Regions from separate parts of the Anoxybacillus sp. P3H1B genome, predicted to be linked through region 2. Evidence: riboswitches for the same ligand, from Rfam matches in the RefSeq annotation. Region 2 holds a riboswitch; each other region holds the start of a gene.
What was found. A riboswitch is a leader RNA that binds a small molecule or an ion and turns the genes downstream of it on or off. The one in region 2 is predicted to bind S-adenosylmethionine.
Positions count from the first base shown of each region.

Region 1: another riboswitch for S-adenosylmethionine. It lies ahead of metK (methionine adenosyltransferase); the one in region 2 lies ahead of mtnW (2,3-diketo-5-methylthiopentyl-1-phosphate enolase).
Region 3: another riboswitch for S-adenosylmethionine. It lies ahead of AT864_RS10245 (O-acetylhomoserine aminocarboxypropyltransferase/cysteine synthase family protein); the one in region 2 lies ahead of mtnW (2,3-diketo-5-methylthiopentyl-1-phosphate enolase).

Region 1 is NZ_LPUG01000024.1:46,048-49,160, forward strand. Features, by position in the region: gene pckA (phosphoenolpyruvate carboxykinase (ATP)) at 1-842, opposite strand, end outside; SAM riboswitch class I at 1,063-1,178, shown strand; gene metK (methionine adenosyltransferase) at 1,341-2,549, shown strand; gene asnB (asparagine synthase (glutamine-hydrolyzing)) at 2,735-3,113, shown strand, end outside.
Region 2 is NZ_LPUG01000011.1:58,483-61,595, forward strand. Features, by position in the region: gene AT864_RS04420 (carbon-nitrogen family hydrolase) at 1-262, opposite strand, end outside; gene AT864_RS04425 (pyridoxal phosphate-dependent aminotransferase) at 358-1,548, shown strand; SAM riboswitch class I at 1,630-1,737, shown strand; gene mtnW (2,3-diketo-5-methylthiopentyl-1-phosphate enolase) at 1,800-3,038, shown strand; gene AT864_RS04435 (2-hydroxy-3-keto-5-methylthiopentenyl-1-phosphate phosphatase) at 3,035-3,113, shown strand, end outside.
Region 3 is NZ_LPUG01000016.1:58,294-61,406, forward strand. Features, by position in the region: gene AT864_RS10230 (toprim domain-containing protein) at 1-204, shown strand, start outside; gene AT864_RS10235 (thioredoxin family protein) at 220-534, shown strand; gene AT864_RS10240 (SCP2 sterol-binding domain-containing protein) at 794-1,141, shown strand; SAM riboswitch class I at 1,217-1,316, shown strand; gene AT864_RS10245 (O-acetylhomoserine aminocarboxypropyltransferase/cysteine synthase family protein) at 1,387-2,703, shown strand.

The DNA of each region.
Region 1 (3,113 bases), on a different contig from region 2:
TTTTCACGTGAAAGATTGATGCATTTTGCATAGCAGCCGCCCTCAATGTTAAACACTCCGCTATTGGACCAGCCATGTTCATCGTCTCCAATTAAACGGCGCTTCGGATCGGCAGAAAGCGTCGTTTTTCCGGTTCCTGATAATCCGAAAAATAGTGCGACATCTCCTTCTGGACCGACGTTTGCCGAGCAGTGCATTGGTAAAATGTTTTGCTCTGGAAGAAGGAAATTCATCACAGAGAAAATGGATTTTTTAATTTCTCCCGCATATTCAGTACCGCCAATGAGCACGATGCGGCGTTCAAACGAAATGATAATAAACGTTTCTGATTTTGTTCCATCGACAGCTGGATTCGCTTTGAAGTTTGGTGCGGAAATGACTGTGAACTGTGCATCGTGTGTTTCCAGCTCTTCCTGTGTCGGACGGATAAAAAGCTGATGTGCGAATAAATTGTGCCAAGCAAATTCATTGATAACCTGAATAGGCAGGCGATAGGCCGGATCAGCTCCAGCGAAGCCTTTGAATACGAATATCTCATCTTTTTGCATTAAATAGTCGATGACTTTATGATATAATTGATCAAAGACTTCTTCGGAAATCGGTTGATTAACTGTGCCCCAATCGATTTTTTCTTTTGTGGAGGCTTCCGCTACAATATATTTATCTTTTGGTGAACGTCCCGTATATTTTCCAGTTGTAGTGGCAACCGCGCCAGTCGCTGTCAGCATTCCTTCTTTGCGCTCAAGAACTTTTTCTACTAGTTGAGAAACAGACAAATTTTGCTGTATGTTTTGCCGTTGGAGCAGTATATTCAACTTATTGGTAACATCAACAATGCTCATCTACAAAACCTACCTTTTTGTAAAGTTATAAACCTGAAATTAGTATAACACATTTAAATAATTAGTCCATACTATTTAACGTAATTTTTCACGTTTATTTTTTGTCTATTTTGTTGCAAATACATATGGAGAAAATTACCCTGTGCAACATGAAAAAATTTTGCCGAATCATGTTGACTTTTTTTTGTTGATTAAGCTATGATAACATATTGAACGGTTACTCTTATCCCGAGTTGGTGGAGGGACAGGCCCAATGAAACCCAGCAACCGTCACAACAATTATACATGTGAAATGGTGCTAACCTGTGGCAAGGCATAGCCCTTGAACGATAAGAGTGAAAGGCGCGATATGAAAGCAAATCACCTTTCCTCGATATCGAAGGAAAGGTTTTTTCGTTTATATAAGCGGGGGAATGAGTGCCGTATCAATTTTTCAGTGATCAGAGGCGCAAAAGGCGGCGTCTCTCAAACATGAACATAAGAGGAGGAAAACAACGAATGTCAGCCAAACGCCGTTTATTCACTTCTGAATCTGTTACAGAAGGCCATCCTGATAAAATTTGCGACCAAATTTCCGACGCGATTTTAGATGCGATTTTAGCAAAAGATCCAAATGCCCGCGTAGCATGCGAAACAAGCGTAACAACGGGTCTTGTATTAGTGAGCGGAGAAATTACGACATCCACATATGTGGATATTCCGAAAATCGTTCGCGATACGGTTCGCGAAATTGGTTATACTCGTGCGAAATTTGGCTTTGATGCTGATACATGCGCAGTATTGACATCGATCGACGAGCAATCACCTGATATTGCCATGGGTGTTGACCAGGCATTAGAGGCGCGTGAAGGTCAGATGACTGACGAAGAAATCGAAGCGATTGGCGCGGGCGACCAAGGATTGATGTTTGGATTTGCTTGCAATGAAACAAAAGAGCTTATGCCTCTGCCGATTTCGCTGGCGCACAAATTAGCTCGCCGTCTCTCAGAAGTGCGCAAAGAAGATATTTTGCCGTATTTGCGTCCAGATGGAAAAACGCAAGTAACAGTGGAATACGATGAAAATGGCAAGCCGGTACGCATCGACACGATTGTTGTTTCGACACAGCATCATCCAGAAATTACGCAGGAGCAAATCGTGCGCAATATTAAAGAACATGTGATTCAACCAGTTGTTCCAGCGGAATTAATCGACGAAAATACAAAATACTTTATCAATCCAACAGGTCGTTTTGTGATCGGCGGTCCACAGGGAGACGCTGGATTAACAGGCCGTAAAATCATTGTTGACACATATGGAGGCTATGCTCGCCACGGCGGTGGCGCGTTTTCAGGAAAAGATCCGACAAAGGTTGACCGTTCGGCAGCCTATGCTGCGCGTTATGTCGCTAAAAATATTGTCGCTGCTGGCCTTGCTGAAAAATGCGAAGTGCAGCTAGCCTATGCAATCGGCGTGGCAAAACCAGTGTCCATCGCCATTGATACATTTGGCACAGGAAAGGTATCTGAAGACATTTTAATTGAAGTGGTGCGCAATAACTTTGATCTTCGTCCTGCTGGCATTATTAAAATGCTTGATTTGCGCCGTCCGATTTACAAACAAACGGCGGCCTATGGTCACTTTGGCCGCGCGGATGTGGATCTTCCATGGGAGCGCACAGACAAAGCGGAAGCGTTAAAAGAGCAGGCTCTTGCATTGGCGAAGTGATAAGGCATCAAAAGAGAGTTACATGAATATGTAGCTCTCTTTCTCTTTTCTGTTTGATTTGCAACGAATGTTGATAAGGTTCGACTAATTTATTGTAATCAATGGTTAAAATAAATGTAACGTTCCAAATGTCCAAATCTGTGGTATAATTTTCGAGTTGAATATAAAGAAGTAGGTGAAACGGCATGTGCGGTTTTATAGGTTGTGTCCATGATCATCCAAAAACACTTGATGAACAATGGAAAAAAACGTTTGAAGAAATGAATGACATGATTACTCATCGCGGTCCTGACGATGATGGATATTTTTTTGATGAACATGTTCATTTCGGCTTTAGACGTCTCAGCATTATCGATTTAGAAGCTGGTCATCAGCCGTTATCGTATGAAAACGAAAAATATTGGATTATTTTTAACGGTGAAATTTACAACTATATTGAACTGCGTGATGAATTATTGCAAAAAGGATATCCATTTGCGACCCACTCCGATACAGAAGTCATTATTGCTTTATATAGCCATGAAAAAGAAAAAGCGGTCGAAAAGCTGCGCGGCATGTTTGCCT
Region 2 (3,113 bases):
TTTTGGCAATGGAGCCAGCAACAATACAGACGTTGTGCAGGCGTGCGAGCTTGCTAATAAACGATTTGGTATCAGCGCCATTCTCATCAGCAATGTCGTCAAGGCGTGCGAGATCGTATCCGGTTGTCCATAGTTCAGGAAGGACGATGACGTCAACAGAGCTTTGACAAACTTTTTCGATCTCTTGTTGAACGCGGCGTTTATTTTCCGCAGGATTTCCGAAAGCAATATCGAGCTGAAGACAAGCAATTTTTAATGTCATAATCATTCACCCCAAAAAAATGTCTTTACAATTTAATTTTTACGATATATGATGTTTGACTAGAATTTCAAGAATTTTTTGAGTAGGTGAAGCAATTGAAATCATTTGTCCAATCCGAGTTGTTGCAAAGTCTTCCGAAGCAGTTTTTTGCTTCGCTTGTCGACAAAGTAGGAAAAGTGGTGGCTCAAGGACATGATGTAATTAATCTTGGTCAAGGAAATCCTGATCAACCGACGCCTCCGCATATCGTAGAAGCGCTGCAAAAAGCGGCGGCTAATCCAAAATACCATAAGTATTCTCCGTTTCGTGGCTATTCGTTTTTAAAAGAGGCGGTGGCTGCTTTCTATCAGCGCGAATATGGCGTTACGGTTGATCCTGAGAGAGAGGTAGCTGTCTTATTCGGTGGAAAGGCAGGGCTTGTGGAAATTCCGCAGTGCTTATTAAATCCGGGCGATGTTGTGCTTGTGCCGGATCCCGGATACCCTGATTATTGGTCGGGAGTGGCATTAGCGCGTGCAAAAATGGAAATGATGCCGCTTTATAGCGAAAACGGCTTTTTGCCTGATTATCGTCAATTGGATGAAAAGGTGGTTGAGAAAGCCAAGCTGATGTTTTTAAATTATCCAAATAACCCGACGGGAGCTGTAGCGACAGACTCGTTTTTTCAAGAGACCGTTTCGTTTGCACAAAAGCATGGAATTTGCGTTGTCCATGACTTTGCTTATGGTGCGATTGGATTTGACGGGCAAAAACCGATCAGCTTTTTGCAGGCGGAAGGAGCCAAGGATGTCGGTATTGAAATTTATACATTTTCCAAAACGTATAATATGGCTGGCTGGCGCGTAGGTTTTGCGATTGGCAATGAAAGTGTGATTGCTGCGATCAATCTTTTGCAAGACCATTTATATGTCAGCTTGTTTGGTGCGATTCAGGAAGCGGCAGCGGTTGCGCTGCTTGAGTCACAGCAATGCGTGACGGAGTTGGTAGCGTTGTATGAATCACGGCGCAATGCGTTCATTGGAGCTTTACAGGAAATTGGTTGGAACGTAAGTGCTCCAGCCGGCTCCTTTTTTGCTTGGCTGCCGGTACCAAAGGGCTGGACTTCGGAGCGCTTTGCTGATTTATTGCTTGAGCAAGCGCATGTTGTGGTGGCGCCTGGGATTGGATTTGGCGAGCACGGGGAAGGATATGTGCGCGTCGGGCTGTTGACAAGCGAAGAACGCTTGACAGAAGCGGCACGGCGCATCGCTAAGCTCAATCTTTTTCAGCAAGCGGTAAAAAAATAATTGACAATCTGCATGATCCCTGTCATAATTCGAATTAAATTTGCAAAATGAAAATTTCAAAAAAATGAATAGAAGCTGTCATTCTTATCAAGAGCAGGTGGAGGGACGAGCCCAATGAAGCCCGGCAACCGACTTAACCAACGTTAAGCACGGTGCTAATTCTTGCAGCATTACGCTGAGAGATAAGAAGAGTTGAAACCAAAGCCTCTTCTTATGGAAGAGGTTTTTTTATTGGAATTGGAGGGATGAGAATGAGCCAAGTCATCGCCACGTATCTGCTTTATGATGAGGCTGATTTGGAGAAAAAGGCGGAGAAAATCGCGCTTGGCTTAACGATCGGTTCATGGACCGAATTGCCGTTTTTGGAAAAAGAACAACTGCGTAAACATAAAGGAACGGTTGTGCATGTGCAACCGCTTGAAGAAAGCGAACGTGCCAATCAATATTTCGGAAAACGTTTGAAGCGGGGAATGGTCAAGATCGCTTACCCAAGCGCCAACTTCAGCGCCGATTTGCCCGCTGTTTTGACGACGGTGTTTGGGAAATTGTCATTAGATGGCACGATTAAGCTGATAGATTTAGAGTTTTCTGATGATCTAAAGAAAGCATTTCCTGGTCCTCGCTTTGGCATTAAGGGAATTCGCGCAAAGCTGGATGTTTATGACCGCCCGCTGTTAATGAGCATTTTTAAAGGTGTGATCGGGCGCGATTTGTCCTATTTATCCGAGCAACTGAGACAGCAGGCGCTTGGAGGCGTAGATCTTGTCAAGGATGATGAAATTTTATTTGAAAATGAACAGGCGCCATTCGAAAAGCGAATTGCGGCAGGAAAAAAAGTCTTGCAGCACGTATATGAAGAGACAGGGCATAGAACGCTTTATGCGGTGAATCTTTCGGGAAAAACGTTTGAGTTAAAAGAGAAAGCGAAGCGAGCGGTGGAGCTTGGCGCCGATTTGCTGCTGTTCAACGTGTTCGCGTATGGACTGGACGTATTGCAAGGATTGCGGGAGGATGAGGAGATTTCCATTCCGATTATGGCGCATCCGGCGTTTAGCGGGGCGTTGACTCCGTCGGAATTTTACGGTGTAAGCCATCCTTTGTTGCTTGGCAAGCTCGTTCGCATGGCAGGGGCGGATTTTTCCTTGTTCCCGTCTCCATATGGAAACGTTGCTCTGGCCAAGGAAGACGCAAGTGGCATTGCCCATGAATTAACGAAGGAAGATGTATTTGTACAAACGTTTCCTGTTCCGTCTGCCGGCATTCATCCAGGGCTGGTTCCGCTCCTTATCCGCGATTTTGGCATCGACAGCGTCATTAATGCAGGAGGCGGGGTGCATGGACATCCAGAGGGAGTGGCAGGAGGAGGAAAGGCATTTAGCGCCGCAATCGCGGCAGTATTAGCCGGAAAGCCTTTAAGTGAGGCGGCAAAAGAAAACCATTCATTGCAAAAAGCCATTGCTTTATGGGGCACTCAAGAGGTGAAAGTATGACGAAACCGATAATTTTTTGCGATTTCGATGGCACGATTACAAATAATGACAACATTATAGCGATTATGAAGCAAT
Region 3 (3,113 bases), on a different contig from region 2:
CAGCTGTATGATAAAGAAGTGTTTATCTTAGTGGATTCGGATGAAGCGGGAGAACGATTGCGAAAGCAGCTGCGCCGTGAATTTCCTGAGGCGGAGCATTTATATATCGATCGCATGTATCGAGAGGTGGCCGCAGCACCTAAAAAACATATTGCAACGGTGCTGCTGAGCGCTAATATTGATGTGCATGCAGATGATTGGTAAAAGGTGTGAAGAAGTGTGGAAGAAGTAACGATACAGCAATTAGATGAACTCATTCAGCAGGAGGAGTTTGTATGTTTGTATGTATATACACCGATGTGCGGCACATGCCAGCTGGCGAATCGCATGGTCAGCATTGTTCAAGAGCTAACTTCTCATGTAGCTTTTCGGAAGTCCGATATTAACTATATGCCGGATCGAGCGGTCAGCTGGGAAATTGAAAGTGTACCTTGCCTGCTGTTATTTAGAAACGGGGAAATGAAAAAGAAGTTATATGCATTTCAATCTGTCCCATATTTATATGAGGTGATTCAAGAATTGCAAAAGCCGTAATGCATGCATTTATGGATAAGAGAAGAACAAACAGTAGATGGGTCCATTTTAGATTGTGCAGAAGTGTTGGTATCCGTATAGATTGAAGCAAGCCTTTGGGGGCTTGCTTTTTTATTTAGAGTTTTTTTGACATATTTCTCGGGAAATATGAAAAATCGTGTACGTTTTCTTGATGATTTGTCGACAAGTTTATAAAGGAATTATGCCTTTTTCTATGGAAATAAATGAGAGAAAAGGATAATGGAGAGGCGGGAAAACGATGAAGATTTATGAATTAACTAAAAAGTTTATGGAACGTGTACAGACGTTGCACCATCTGTTGCCGATTTTACCGGAGGAGGAACTCTACATTCGCTTTGAATGCGATGCAGAAACACTGATTTTCGCCATTTCAAAAACGGGAGTTCATCTGGCGCAGGAAGCTGATGAAAGGAAGATATTAACCATTAGAGGGTCGAAAGAGGCGCTTGTTAGTCTGTTGAAAGGTGAACTTAAATTGCAGCAGCAGCTCCGCTTAAAAGAATTAGTGGTTTCCGGTAGCTTTCGTCACATGCTTTTATTAGAATCGCTTCTTCATTTAGCTAAACCATATCGTTATGCCTCTTGAATATGAAATCACGAAATGTTATTGACATGATAAAAAAACAGTGTTATTATTCAGAAAAATAAAATAATAAACAAGTTCTTATCAAGAGTGGCGGAGGGACTGGCCCGATGAAGCCCGGCAACCGGTTTGACACGGTGCCAATTCCAGCAGAGTGTATCGCTCTGGCAGATAAGAAGAGTTAAAGGAAATTTCCCCCTCTTCTTATGATGAAGAGGGGGTTTTCATTTGATTATAAAAAGGAGAGGATGACAGTGGGCGAAAAATCATATCGTTTAGAAACGCTGGCGGTGCATGGGGGGGTAAGTCCAGATCCTGTGACAGGAGCAAGAGCCGTTCCGATTTATCAATCGAACGCTTATCAATTTGCCAATACGGAGCATGCAGCCAACTTATTCGCATTGAAAGAAGAAGGGTACATTTATACGCGCATTCATAACCCGACCGCCACAGTCTTTGAGGAAAGAGTGGCACAATTAGAAGGAGGAATTGGAAGTCTTGCAGTAGCAAGCGGCATGGCCGCAATCACGCTTGCGATCTTAAATATAGCGCAAGCAGGAGACGAGATTGTGTCAGCTTCAACGCTATATGGAGGTACCTATAACCTCTTTGCCACTACCCTTCCGAAATATGGAATTAAAACACATTTTGTTGATCCCGCTAATCCGGAAAATTTCCGTGCTGCCATTACGCCAAAAACGAAAGCGATCTTTGCAGAAACGATTGGTAATCCAAGTTTGCACGTACTAGATATTGAAGCGGTAGCCAACATTGCGCATGAGGCAGGCATTCCTCTCATTATTGATAATACGTTTGCCACTCCATATCTATGCCGTCCGATTGAGTATGGAGCGGATATCGTTGTTCATTCAGCTACTAAATGGCTGCTTGGAAACGGTACAACGCTTGGCGGCATTATTGTAGACGGAGGAAAATTTAATTGGGATTCTCCTAAATTTCCGGGATTTACAACTCCGGATCCAAGCTATCACAATCTTGTGTATGCAGAAGCTTTAGGTCCGGCTGCTTATATCATTAAGGCTCGTGTGCAATTGCTGCGGGATCTTGGACCAGCGATTAGCCCATTTAATGCGTTTCAATTTAATTTAGGGCTTGAGACGCTTCATGTACGCATGAAAGAGCATATTGCTAACACGCGTCGGATTGTAGACTATTTAGATCGCCATCCGGCAGTAGAATGGGTGCTGTATCCTGGACACGAAAAGCATCCAGCCAAGAATTTGGCCGAAAAATATTTGCCGAAAGGAGCGGGAGCCGTTGTGGTGTTCGGCATTAAAGGAGGAAGAGAAGCGGGAGCGGCCCTCATTAACAACGTGAAGCTTTGGTCGCACTTGGCCAATGTAGGAGACGCCAAAAGCTTAATTATTCATCCAGCCAGCACCACGCATCAGCAGTTGAGCCCAGAAGATTTGCAGGCCTCGGGAGTTACGGAAGATTTGATTCGTCTATCGGTCGGCATCGAAAATGTCGAAGACTTAATTGAGGATTTAGAGCAAGCCATCGCCATTGCCACAGGAATTCGTTCGCTGTATTCAGAGGTGTAGAAAATAGCCGTCAACAATTGAATCGGTCATGAAGTCCATTCATATTGATAAAACAATAGTTTCAACGAGAGGTTAGAACATATTAAAAACAGGCGTGGTGATGATCCAATAAAAACCGATTAACGCCGCCCGATTCCTCGTTTTTCCGTCATAATCTGTAAACCCTTTGCTTGTCCACTGTCAGCATGTCCTTGTCATACAACGAACGTTTTGCGGACAAGATGGGTTCGCCGGCGTTCTTGTTCGAGGGAGATGCCGAAAAGGTTGTGTTAAGCCAGAGCATTTTGAATGGATCATCGGCGCTTGTGTATTGATTCTATGATTAGGAATGATTTTTCTGTTGACACCTTCCTTTATAGAATGATAGAATCACTTTTGTAATTTGTATAATTCTTAGATGAATTAAAGCA